3 regions of the Streptomyces sp. SID8374 genome follow, and region 2 is predicted to be linked to each of the others. Evidence: riboswitches for the same ligand, from Rfam matches in the RefSeq annotation. Region 2 holds a riboswitch; each other region holds the start of a gene.

Region 1 (4,191 bases), on a different contig from region 2:
GCGCCGCGCTGCCCTCCGAGGTCTACCTCTGGGTGAACGCCGCCGAGGGCCATACGTACACCGACGAGGAGGCCGAGCGGTGGACGGAGCTGGACCCGCTCTTCCCCTACAGCAGACATCCGCACACCTCGGCGGGGCTGCCCTGCCGGACGGGTGAGTCGGTGATCTCGGTGGACGGTGACGGCACGGTGCGCCGCTGCCACTTCGTCAAGGCGGAGCTGGGCAACCTCTACGACGGCAGCTACCGCGCGGCGCTCGGCCCCCGGGCTTGCCCGCTCGCCGTGTGCGACTGCCACATCGGCTATGTGCACCTGGAGACGCTGCCGCTGTACGACGTGTTCGCGGGCGGTGTCCTGGAGCGGATACCCGCCGGGTTCGGCGCGGGCACGCCGCCGACCGGGCCCATCCCCAGGGGCCCGTCCCGGCGTGCGCTTCCGCTGCTGGAGCCCTGACCGCTACAGCGGCAGCAGGTCCGGCCGCTTCGCCTCGACGTGGTCGCCGGACGACTCGCCGCGCAGCCGCCGCCCGATCCACGGCACCAGGTACTCCCTGGCCCACTGGATGTTGTCGCGCCGCTCGTCGAAGGGGCGGCGCTGGGCCTGCGGCGGCCAGGGCTGGTCCGGGTCGGCGGGCACGTCGTGGCCGAGGACCTGGGCGGCGCGCAGGGCGACACGGGTGTGGCCCTCGGGCGAGAGGTGGAGCCGGTCGGCGTCCCAGGCGCGCCGGTCCTGGACCGAGCGCAGCGACCACAGGTCGAGTACGGGGCACTGGTAGCGGTCGGCGATGGCCCGCAGGTGGACGTTGTACGTGGCGATCTTGCCGCGCATATGGCGCAGCACCGGGACGCCCCGGGTGTCGAACCCGGTGGTGACCATGACGGTGCCGACGGCGTTGGTCAGGTCCGCGACGGCCCGCTCGAAGCGCTCGGCCAGATCGTCGGGGTCGGTGCCGGGCCGGATGATGTCGTTGCCGCCCGCGCAGAAGCTGACCAGGTCGGGAGCCAGCTCCTTGGCGCGGGGGAGCTGCTCCTCGACGATCTGGTCGAGGAGGCGTCCGCGTACGGCGAGATTGGCGTAACGGAAATTGCCGTGCCGGGTCTCGTCCGGGTTCGTCGCCGCGTCGTCGGGGGCCGGGAGCCGGTCGGCGAGCAGAACCGCGAACCGGTCCGCCCAGCCGACGAAGGTGCCGTCGGGACCGGGATCGCCGACGCCCTCGGTGAAACTGTCCCCGATCGCCGCGTACGACCCGATGATGTTCTGCTGCTGGGTTCTCGAATCGTCTGCCACAAGCACTTATCCTGCACCGTTCAATGTGACCTACGCGACCGTAATATGGGGTTGACGGGTGGTGAGATAGACCACCCGGTCAGGTTTTGGTAAACCCGGAATAAGCGGAGGGGCGGTGCGCCGCCGCGCACCGCCCCTCGATCACTTCGTGTTGCCCTCGGGTCAGAGGGAGACGCCGTGCTGCCGCAGGTAGGCGACCGGGTCGACGTCCGAGCCGTAGCTCGGGCCGGTGCGGACCTCGAAGTGGAGGTGCGGGCCGGTGGAGTTGCCGGTGGAGCCGGAGAGGCCGATCTGCTGGCCGGCGGTGACGGTCTGGCCGGCGGAGACGCTCAGTGAGGACTGGTGGGCGTACTGGGAGTACATGCCGTCCTCGTGCTTGATGACGACCTCGTTGCCGTACGAACCGCTCCAGCCGGCCGAGACCACGGTGCCCGGGCCGATGGCCTTGACGGGGGTGCCGGAGGCGGCCTGGAAGTCGGAGCCGGTGTGGTAGCCGCTGGACCAGCTGGAGCCGGAAGCGCGGTACTGGGTGGTGACGTTGGGGTTGTCCAGCGGGGCGGTCCAGCCGGAGCCGGTGGACTGCGAAGAGCCGGTCTGCGCGGAGGTGCCGGTCTGCGCGGCGGCGTCGGACTCGTCGGCCGAGAGGGTGTCGCCCTTCGGGGCCGGCTCGGCCTTCTTCGGCGCGGCCTTCGGGGCGGCCGCCTTGGGCGCCGGGGCGGACTTCTTGGCCTCGGAAGGCGCGGCGGAGCCGGACGCCTTGGCGCCGAGGGTCAGCTTCATGCCCGGGAAGATCAGGCTGGGGTTCCCGCCGACGGTGGAGCGGTTGTCCTGGTACAGCTTCTGCCAGCCGCCCTTGACCTGGTGCTCGGCCGCGATCTTGGCGAGGTAGTCGCCGGAGACGACGGAGTACGTCTTCGGGGCGGCCTTCTTCGCCGTGGCGGGCGCGGTCTGCGGTGCGGCCTGCTGCTGCGCGCTCTGCGCGGCGGCGGGCTTGACGGCGGGGGCCGCCTTCTCCGCGGCGTGGGCGCCGGTGGCACCCATCAGCGGGAGGGCGAGTACGGCGCCGCCGGTGCCCGCGGCGAGGACGCCGCGGTGGATCGGGCCGGACTTGGGACGGCGGTGCTTACCCTTTGCGGGCATGGGGAAGTTCCTCTCCGGCGCCTGCGAGGTGAGCTGTCGGGTTCGGGCTGGAGATGCCCGGCCGCCGGATGGCGACTTCACCCCGAGCCGGTCCGGATCGCTCCGGGCCGGCGGCTTACCTGGTTCCCCCGCTCCTGCCACACGTGAGTGGGTGGGTGCGAATTCCGGGCGGCGGCAGGATTAGGCGGTCCGTCCGGATTGACGGTGACCGTAAACGAGTCAGGACGACAGGAACAAGCCGTCGGTTGCACGCCGGAAACATCGATTCAATTCCGGTTCGGATTTCCCGTCACACTCCGTGGATTACGGATCTTGGCTTTCCGTACGGATCCCGGGAAAACGGCCGGGCGCCACCGCCACGGTCCGTCACGGATATGATCCCGCTCACCTGCGGAATCCCATCTCCCCCATTAGCGGGGCATGTTCTGCGAAATACACCAATACGGACATGGCGTGGACGCCATCCCTGACGCGCCGTCAGCAGACCATTGATTTCCCCGTGCACCGATGTCGTATCGTCGCAGGAGCGCCCTCGCCGGAGAGCCGCGCCGACGCCAGAGATTCCAGGAGCCACCGTGACGCAGCAGGTGCCGCAGGTCCCGCCGACCGAGACCGCACTGACCGGAGTCCGCAACTTCCGCGACGTGGGCGGGCTCCCCACCACGGACGGGCGGCGCACCGCCTTCGGCAGGCTCTACCGCAGCGGCCACCTGGCGCACGCCACCGCCGAGGACGCGCTCTTCCTCGGCGGGCTCGGGCTGCACACCGTCTTCGACTTCCGCAACTCCGCCGACCACAAACTCGACGGGTACGACATCGAGCTGGCCGGTGTCCGCAATGTCAGCATTCCGCTCTCCGACCCGGCCGACGGAGCCGAGTTCTGGCGGCTGGTGCGCGACGGGAACATCCAGCAGCTGCGCTCCATCCTCGCCAACGGCAAGGGCACCGAGCGCATGATCACCATGTACCGGTCGACCATCGTGGACCGCACCGCCGAGCACAGCCGGGTGCTGCACGCGCTGGCGGAGGACAGTGTGCCCGCGCTGATGCACTGCGCGGCGGGCAAGGACCGGGCAGGGCTGTCGATCGCGGTCTCGCTGCTCGCGGTCGGTGTGGAGCGCGAGGCGATCGAGGCGGACTACCTCAAGTCCAACGACCCCCACCGCCGGTACAAGGTGAAGCGCACGGACATGTCCGAGGTCGGGATGTCCGCCGAGGTGATGGAGCTCCTCAACCCGCTCTTCGGGGCGCAGTCCTCCTACCTGGAGGCGGCGTTCGCGGCCATCGACGAGACCTGGGGCACGACGGACCGCTATCTGTCCGAAGGGCTGAACGTCTCCCCCGAGACCCGGGAGCGGCTGCGCGAGCGGCTCCTCGACCAGGGCTGACGGCCTACTCGGCACCCGCCACCATGAAGAGCAGGTAGAGGAAGGCCGCGATCACGTGGCCGACCACCAGGTAGGCGAAGAGCCGGATGACCAGACCGCGCGGCATCCGGCGCTCCTGCGAGTCCTTGGTGGACTTCGGGTGCCTCGGGCTCAGCGGGTCGTAGTGCTCGGAATCGGACATGACGGTCCTCTCTGCCGGCCTCGCGGCCGGTGGGACGAAGGGGTCAGCGCGCGTGGAGCGCGTTGCCGAGGCAGAGCTCGGCCGAGGGGCTCTGGAGCAGGGAGTGGACGAAGAGCAGCTCCGCCCCGCCCCGGTCCAGGGCCGCGATCCGGTGCGGGGTGAGCGAGTCGAAGTGGGCGCTGTCGCCCGGGTCCAG
Region 2 (4,191 bases):
AATGACCGGAGACGCGGAGACGGAACTGATCATTCCGGCAGGTTCGGGCGCGGGGCGGACAGTTCCGGCGAAGGGCCGGAGAAAGGCTTACCTCACTGATCGGCGACGCTCTGGCCATGGCTAGGCTCCGGAGCCATGAACGCACTCATCGGCGTCTTGGTCGCCCTGCACATCGTCGGCATCGCCTCCCTGCTGGGCGGCTTCCTGACCCAGATGAAGGCCATGGGCGCGGGCACCGCACGCTTCGTCCCCGCCATGCTGCACGGCGCCCTGACCATGCTGGTCACCGGCGTCGCCCTGGTCGGGCTCAACCAGGCCGACGACCAGGCCGTCAACAACATCAAGATCGGCGTGAAGCTGGCGCTCCTCGTCGTCATCCTCGCGCTCGTCTACGTCAAGCGGGACGAGGAGAAGGTGGAGAAGGGCGCGTTCGCGGCGGTCGGGGCCCTGACGGTCGCCAACATCTTCATCGCGACCCTCTGGACCTGAGGGACCCCGGGGGTGGCCACCGGTCAGGCGGCCACCCCTGCTCCCCGGCGCTACGCCGGACGCACGCTGCCGTAGATCGGCATGTAGTAGATCGACTCCTCGCGGACGTTCGCCCCCGGCTTCGGGGCGTGGATCATCATCCCGTCGCCCTTGTAGATGCCGACGTGGCTGATGTCGTCGTAGAAGAAGACCAGGTCCCCGGGCTGGAGGTCCGACGTGGCGACCCGCGTGCCCACCTTCACCTGGTCCCAGGTGGTCCGGGGCAGCGTCACCCCCGCCTCCCGCCAGGCCGCCTGGGTCAGCCCCGAGCAGTCGTACGAGGCCGGGCCCGAGGCCCCCCACACGTACGGCTTGCCGATCTGGGCGCGGGCGAAGGCCAGCACCTTCTCGGCCTTGGCGGCGTAGCCGCTGCCCGCTCCGGTCCCCGAGCCCGTGCCCGTACCGGACCCCGGGCTCGTCCCCGTACCCGTACCGCTGCCGGAACCGGAACCGCTGTCCCCGTCCGACTCCTTGGCGGCCTCCTCGCGGGCCTTCTTCTCCGCCGCCTCGCGCTCCTTGGCCTCGGCGGCCTGGCGGCGGGCCAGCTTCTCCGCCTTCTCCTTCGCCTCGGCCTCCTTCTTGCGCTCCAGCTCCGCCAGCCGCGCCTTCTCCTCGGCGGTCAGCTTCGAGAGCAGGGACCGGGCCTCGGTGAGCTTCGTCTGCACCTTCTGCTTGCTGGAGCGCAGGGTGGCCTGGGTCTCGGTGAGCGACTCCAGGCTCTTCACGGCCTCCGCGCGCTTCTTCGACGCGGCGGCCTGCTGCTCACGGAAGTCGTCGACGGCCTTCTGCTGCCGCTCCGTCGACCGGCTCATCACCTGGTTCTGGTCGAAGTACGCCTGCGGGTCGTCCGCCAGGAAGAAGGTCGCGGTGGGCGCGATGCCGCCGGTGCGGTACTGCGCGGCCGCGTAGGACCCCAGCTCCCGGCGGGCCTCGTTGATCTTCTCGGTCCGCTTCGCCACATCGGAGAGCAGTGTGTCGACCTTGGCGCGCTGGGCGGTGGAGGCGGCCTTCGCCCGGTTGTACTGCTGGGTCGCGCTGCCCGCCTGCCGGTAGAGCTCGTCGACCTTCTTCTGGACGTCCTCGATGGCCGGCTTCGGCTCGGCGGGGGCGGCGGTCGCGCTCTGCGTGGAGAGCAGCGTCACAGAGGCCAGCGCGGCCGTCGTGAACCCGACGGCGGGGGTGGTGGTGCGCACCTTCGTGCGCGGCTTGCGATGCGATGCCAAGACCGGCATCTCCTTCCGTGGACCGCCTACCGGGTTAGCTGTCGGGTTCGGACGGAACGGAAGGCTGTCCTACGGTCCGGATGCGAGCGTACGGACCGATTCACCCCGGTTGTGCGTGTGGGTCCCCGGTTCCGAACTACCGGGAGGGCAGCACGGATTCGGCAGAGGTGACCGTGAGACGCGGGTCGTCTCAGGGAGATTACGGATCACCTGACCGAGCACGCTAGCCAACGCGTGGCACCGCTGGGAAGGAGGATGAGCGATATGCCCGATACATTTTCGTGACCTTTTCGGATCAGGGGCCCCGTACCCCCTCCGACCGGGCACTCCTTCACGGAACGTGAGAGTCCGCTCTCCGTGCGTACGGCCGGGAACGACCGCTTCCGGCCTTCGGCCGAACGTTGTCGGTGCGGCCCCCTAGACTCGGATGGCGATGAGCAGCCTCTTTGACGACAGTTTCCTGACCGGCCTCCAGTCCGCGGAGGACGGCCCGCCGCCTCCCCCCGAGGACCACGCACCCGAAGCGGTGCCGGAGGGTCTCTTCGAGGGTGTCTTCGACGCGCCCCCGCCGCCCCGGGACGGGTATTACCGGGACGGCCACCCGCGCCCCGTGATCGACGCCGCGGCGCTGCTGGACGGGCTGAACACCGAGCAGCGCGCCGCCGTCGTGCACGCCGGGTCCCCGCTGCTCATCGTCGCCGGGGCCGGCTCCGGCAAGACCCGGGTGCTGACCCACCGCATCGCCCACCTGCTGGCCGAGCGCGGGGTGCACCCGGGGCAGATTCTCGCGATCACCTTCACCAACAAGGCCGCGGGCGAGATGAAGGAGCGCGTGGAGCAGCTGGTGGGCCCGCGCGCCAACGCCATGTGGGTCATGACCTTCCACAGCGCGTGCGTCCGCATCCTGCGCCGCGAGTCGAAGAAGCTCGGCTTCACCTCGTCGTTCTCGATCTACGACGCCGCCGATTCCAAGCGGCTGATGGCCCTGGTCTGCCGCGATCTCGACCTGGACCCCAAGCGCTACCCGCCGAAGTCCTTCACCGCCAAGGTCTCCAACCTCAAGAACGAGCTCATCGACGAGGAGACCTTCGCCGGGCAGGCAGCGGATGGTTTCGAGAAGACCCTGGCCCAGGCGTACGCGCTTTACCAGGCCCGGCTGCGCGAGGCCAACGCGCTGGACTTCGACGACATCATCATGACGACGGTCCACCTCCTCCAGGCCTTCCCGGACGTGGCCGAGCACTACCGCCGCCGCTTCCGCCACGTCCTGGTCGACGAGTACCAGGACACCAACCACGCCCAGTACACGCTGGTACGGGAGCTGGTCGGCCCGTCCGGAGAGGCCGCCGACGCTCCGGCCGAGCTGTGCGTCGTCGGTGACGCGGACCAGTCGATCTACGCCTTCCGCGGCGCGACCATCCGCAACATCCTCCAGTTCGAGGAGGACTACCCCGACGCGAAGACAATCCTCCTGGAGCAGAACTACCGCTCCACGCAGACGATCCTCTCCGCTGCCAACGCCGTCATCGAGCGCAACGAGAGCCGCCGCCCGAAGAACCTGTGGACCAACGCAGGCTCCGGCGCCCGCATCACCGGCTATGTGGCCGACACCGAGCACGACGAGGCGCAGTTCGTCGCCGACGAGATCGACCGGCTCACCGACGCGGGCGACGCCAAGGCGGGCGACGTCGCCGTCTTCTACCGGACCAACGCCCAGTCCCGTGTCTTCGAAGAGATCTTCATCCGCGTCGGCCTGCCCTACAAGGTCGTCGGCGGTGTGCGCTTCTACGAGCGCAAGGAGGTCCGGGACGTCCTGGCGTACCTCCGCGTCCTCGCCAACCCCGAGGACACCGTCCCGCTGCGCCGCATCCTCAACGTGCCCAAGCGCGGCATCGGCGACCGCGCCGAGGCCATGATCGACGCCCTGTCGATGCGCGAGAAGATCTCCTTCCCGCAGGCGCTGCGCCGCGTCGACGAGGCGTACGGCATGGCCGCCCGCTCCTCCAACGCCGTCAAGCGCTTCAACACGCTGATGGAGGAGCTCCGTACGATCGTCGAGTCCGGCGCCGGACCCGCCGTCGTGCTGGAAGCCGTCCTGGAGCGCACGGGCTATCTCGCCGAGCTCCAGGCCTCCACGGACCCGCAGGACGAGACCCGTATCGAGAACCTCCAGGAACTCGCCGCCGTCGCCCTGGAGTTCGAGCAGGAGCGCGGCGACGAGGAGGGCACCGGCACGCTCGCGGAGTTCCTGGAGAAGGTCGCGCTGGTCGCCGACTCGGACCAGATTCCCGACGAGGACGAGGACGGCTCCGGCGTCATCACGCTGATGACCCTGCACACGGCGAAGGGCCTGGAGTTCCCGGTCGTCTTCCTCACCGGCATGGAGGACGGCGTCTTCCCGCACATGCGGGCCCTCGGCCAGACCAAGGAGCTGGAGGAG
Region 3 (4,191 bases), on a different contig from region 2:
GCTCGTAGAAGCTGACCAGCCGCTCGGCATCGTCCGTGGTGATCGGCCTGATGCGCGCGGTGCCACCGTCGCGGAGCACCACGTCCGCTTCCCAGTGGTCGGGGTACGCGTGATGCGGACTTAGCTCCGGCTTGGGCTCCATGGGCAAAGCCTACGGCCGACATCCCGGTCGCGGAGGGATCGGTACCGGGGCAGTCTGAGGACGGCCGGGACAGGGGCTTGTCGGAGGGGAGGCCGGGCACAGCAGTACGCACCGCATGAGAGACTGGTCTAGACAACCGTTGATATGTGAAGGGCAGAACCATGGCTGAGCGCCGCGTAAACGTCGGTTGGGCCGAGGGCCTGCACGCCCGCCCCGCTTCCATCTTCGTCCGTGCCGCCACGGCCTCCGGCGTCCCCGTGACGATCGCCAAGGCCGACGGCAACCCGGTCAACGCCGCCTCCATGCTCGCGGTGCTGGGTCTGGGCGCGCAGGGTGGCGAGGAGATCGTGCTCGCGTCCGACGCGGATGACGCCGAGGCCGCTCTGGACCGTCTGGCGAAGCTGGTCGCCGAGGGTCTCGAAGAGCTTCCCGAGACCGTCTGACGATCCCCGGGCCGTACAACGGCGACGGACTTGAGCCGTGGTTCCCCTGAAGGGGGCCACGGCTCTTTCGTTATTCACGGCGCCGATACAGCGGCCAGTCACCACTTAATTCGGGCAGCGCGAATAAAGCCCTCGGCAATTACTTCTCTTTGTATACGGCGTCCTTGTTAATGGCGGACACCCGCGATGTTTACGCCGTGTTGCAAAGAACTCACCCGGGGCGGGGGTGCCGCGCGCCGGCCGGGGCGGTCCGGGCGGCGCAGCCGGTGCGCCCCGGCGGCCCGTTCCGCATGCTGGGCGGTCAGCGCCCTGGCCCGTTCCGCGTCGCCGCGCGCCACCGCGTCCACGATGGCCCCGTGCTCGGCCCAGGAGTCGACCGGGCGGGCCGGCTGCTCCACGGCGTACATCCAGGCGACCTTGTGTCTGAGCTGGGTGAGCAGGGCGATCAGGCCGGGGCTGTCGGAGGCCTGGGCGAGGGTCTCGTGGAACCAGCCGCCCAGCGACCGCAGATCCTCCCCCTCGCCCCGCCGGGCCCGCTCCTGGCCCAGCCTGACCAGCCCGCGGAGCACCTTGAGGTGGGCCTCCGTACGGCGCTGGGCGGCCCGGGCGGCGCCGAGCGGCTCCAGCAGCATCCGCACCTCCAGCAGGTCGGCGGCCTCCTGCTCGGTGGGCTCGGCGACACAGGCCCCGGCGTGCCTGCGGGTGACGACGAAGCCCTCGGACTCCAGGGTGCGCAGCGCCTCGCGCACCGGGACGCGGGAGACCCCGTACCGCCGTGCCAGCAGCTCCTCGGTGAGGCGGCTGCCGCGCTCGTAGACACCGGAGACGATGTCGTCACGGATTGCCGTGCATACCGAATGCGCGGGAATGCGCATGTCCGAACCTCCGCCTTAATCCCCGCGAAACGCGGCCGGCCGACGCCTGTTCCGTGACTCTATTGCAATCTGCCGGAATTTCCGATGGCAGGCCGGAATTGATGGATATCTTCTGGCCAAGGCTCGGGAGTGGCGGGGCGCGGTACGGGGCTTTCCCGGCGCATGCCGAAGGCCCCGGCGGGGAGCCGGGGCCTTCGGGTGGCGAGGTCGCGCGCGGTGGGGTCAGACGTTCACGCCGTGCGAGCGCAGGTAGGCGACCGGGTCCATGTCCGAGCCGTACTCCGGGGTGGTCCGGGCCTCGAAGTGGAGGTGCGGGCCGGTGGAGTTGCCGGTGGAGCCGGAGAGGCCGATCTGCTGGCCGGAGGTGACGCTCTGGCCGACGGAGACGCCGATCGAGGAGAGGTGGCCGTACTGGGTGTACGTGCCGTCCGTCATCCGGAGCACGATGTTGTTGCCGTACGCGCCGCCCCAGCCGGCCTCGACGACCGTACCGGCGCCGACCGCGACGACGGAGCTGCCGGAGGCGGCGCGGAAGTCCACGCCGGAGTGGCTGCCGGAGGACCAGAGGGCGCCGCCGGACTTGTAGCCGGTGGTGACGTACGAGCCGGCGACCGGGAGGTGGAAGGCGTTGAGGCGGGCGCGCTCGGCGGCGCGGGCGGCCCGGGCCTTCTCCTCGCGGACCTCCTTGGCGCGGGCCTCGGCCTTGCGCAGGGCCTCCGCCTTCGCCTTGGCCTTCGCGGCCTCGGCCTTGGCCTCGGCGGCGGCCTTGGCCTTCGCCCTGGCGATCGCTTCGGCCTGCTGGTGCTGTGCCTGGGCCTGGGCGTCGATCTGCTCGGCGAGCGTGGCGTCGAGGGCGATGGCCTGGGTGAGTCCGGTCTCGGCGACCTTGGGGGCCTCGGAGTCGGCTGCGGCGGCCGGGGAGGCCAGGGAGCCGAGGACGCCGGTGGTGGCCAGGGCCGCGACGCCGGCGACCTGGGCGCTGCGGCGCGTCAGGCGGCTCGGGGCACGGTGCTTCCCGGTGGGGCGGGTGAACGCCATGGAGGGGCTGATCCTTTCCTTCCTTCTCGCCTACCGGGTTAGCTGACGGGTTCGGAGCAGGAAGGTCTCCTACGGAGCTCCGCGCCGGGTCACGGCACGGGGATCCGATTCACCCCAGGGACTGCGTGGGTCCCCGGCTCCCCAGGCTCGCGCCTGACGGGGACTCGGCGATCGCTGCCCGGCGCCGCGGGTGCGGCATACGGGTGACGGACAGCCGGGCCGACGCTAGACAAGGCGACTTCCCATCACCAAACGGACAGGCGGATTTGTCGCGCATCCCACAGGACAGACAGCGGCGATTCACAACAAGGTGAAGTAACCGCACTTAACGGACAAACAGGAGGACCCCGGCGGCTGAAGCTCCGCCGGGGTCCTCTTCGTCCTGGTGTGTGCCGACGCGGTGTCAGCCGCTGACGACGGTCACCTCTCCGATGCCGAGCGCCTTCACCGGCTCCGCGATCTGTGCCGCGTCGCCCACGAGGACCGTGACCAGCCGGTCCACCGGGAAGGCGTTGACCACGGCCGCGGTCGCCTCCACGGTGCCCGTCTCGGCGAGGCGGGCGTACAGCTGGGCCTGGTAGTCGTCGGGGAGGTGCTGCTCCACCTGGTCGGCCAGGGTGCTGGCGACCGAGGCGGCCGTCTCGAACTTCAGCGGGGCGACGCCCACCAGGTTCTGCACGGCCGTCTCCCGCTCGGCATCCGTCAGCCCCTCGGCCGCCAGGGTCCGCAGGACCTTCCAGAGGTCCTCCAGCGCCGGTCCGGTGGACTCGGTGTCCACCGAACCGCTGATGGCGAGCATCGCCGCGCCGCCCGAGTCGGGGCCGGTGGAGCGCAGGACCTGGGCGAAGGCGCGTACGCCGTAGGTGTAGCCCTTCTCCTCGCGCAGCACCCGGTCCAGCCGGGAGGTGAGCGTGCCGCCAAGGCAGTAGGTGCCGAGCACCTGGGCGGGCCAGACGCTCTCATGGCGGTCCGGGCCGATGCGGCCGATCAGCAGCTGGGTCTGGACCGCGCCGGGGCGGTCCACGATGACCACGCGGCCGGTGTCGTCGGCGGTGATCGGCGGGACCGGGCGGGCCTGGGCCGTGTTGCCCGACCAGTCGCCGAGGGTGTCGGCGAGCAGGGCGTCCAGGTCGATGCCGGTCAGGTCGCCGACGATGACCGCCGTGGCGGTGGCCGGGCGGACGTGGGCGTCGAAGAAGGCGCGTACGGCAGCGGCGTCGATCCGCCGCACGGTCTCCTCGGTGCCCAGTCGCGGGCGGGACATCCGGGCGGTGGCCGGAAAGAGCTCCTTGGAGAGCTGCTTGGCGGCGCGCCGGGACGGGTTGGCCTGCTCGTGCGGGATCTCGTCGAGGCGGTTGCCGACGAGCCGTTCGATCTCGCTCTCGGCGAAGGCCGGGGCGCGCAGGGCCTCGGCGACCAGGCCGAGCGCCTTGGCCAGCCGGGAGGCCGGGACCTCCAGGGAGACCCGGACGCCGGGGTGGTCGGCGTGCGCGTCCAGGGTGGCGCCGCACCGCTCAAGCTCGGCGGCGAACTCCTCGGCGGTGTGCTTGTCGGTGCCCTCGGAGAGCGCGCGCGACATGATCGTGGCCACGCCGTCCAGGCCCTCGGGCTCGGCGTCCAGCGGCGCGTCCAGGAAGATCTCCACGGCCACGACCTGCTGGCCGGGGCGGTGGCAGCGCAGCACGGTCAGCCC

The links. A riboswitch is a leader RNA that binds a small molecule or an ion and turns the genes downstream of it on or off. The one in region 2 is predicted to bind cyclic di-AMP.
Positions count from the first base shown of each region.
Region 1: another riboswitch for cyclic di-AMP. It lies ahead of GTY67_RS31225 (LysM peptidoglycan-binding domain-containing M23 family metallopeptidase); the one in region 2 lies ahead of GTY67_RS21755 (C40 family peptidase).
Region 3: another riboswitch for cyclic di-AMP. It lies ahead of GTY67_RS27295 (M23 family metallopeptidase); the one in region 2 lies ahead of GTY67_RS21755 (C40 family peptidase).

Region 1 is NZ_WWGH01000002.1:1,779,207-1,783,397, reverse strand. Features, by position in the region: gene GTY67_RS31235 (STM4011 family radical SAM protein) at 1-452, shown strand, start outside; gene GTY67_RS31230 (SGNH/GDSL hydrolase family protein) at 456-1,286, opposite strand; gene GTY67_RS31225 (LysM peptidoglycan-binding domain-containing M23 family metallopeptidase) at 1,449-2,426, opposite strand; cyclic di-AMP (ydaO/yuaA leader) riboswitch at 2,430-2,590, opposite strand; gene GTY67_RS31220 (tyrosine-protein phosphatase) at 3,002-3,814, shown strand; gene GTY67_RS34715 (DUF6126 family protein) at 3,819-3,995, opposite strand; gene GTY67_RS31215 (XRE family transcriptional regulator) at 4,039-4,191, opposite strand, start outside.
Region 2 is NZ_WWGH01000001.1:4,853,298-4,857,488, forward strand. Features, by position in the region: gene GTY67_RS21750 (hypothetical protein) at 136-489, shown strand; gene GTY67_RS21755 (C40 family peptidase) at 540-1,760, opposite strand; cyclic di-AMP (ydaO/yuaA leader) riboswitch at 1,759-1,925, opposite strand; gene pcrA (DNA helicase PcrA) at 2,185-4,191, shown strand, end outside.
Region 3 is NZ_WWGH01000002.1:817,117-821,307, reverse strand. Features, by position in the region: gene GTY67_RS27310 (bifunctional GNAT family N-acetyltransferase/acetate--CoA ligase family protein) at 1-142, opposite strand, end outside; gene GTY67_RS27305 (HPr family phosphocarrier protein) at 304-585, shown strand; gene GTY67_RS27300 (GntR family transcriptional regulator) at 753-1,460, opposite strand; gene GTY67_RS27295 (M23 family metallopeptidase) at 1,683-2,498, opposite strand; cyclic di-AMP (ydaO/yuaA leader) riboswitch at 2,512-2,678, opposite strand; gene GTY67_RS27290 (pitrilysin family protein) at 2,902-4,191, opposite strand, start outside.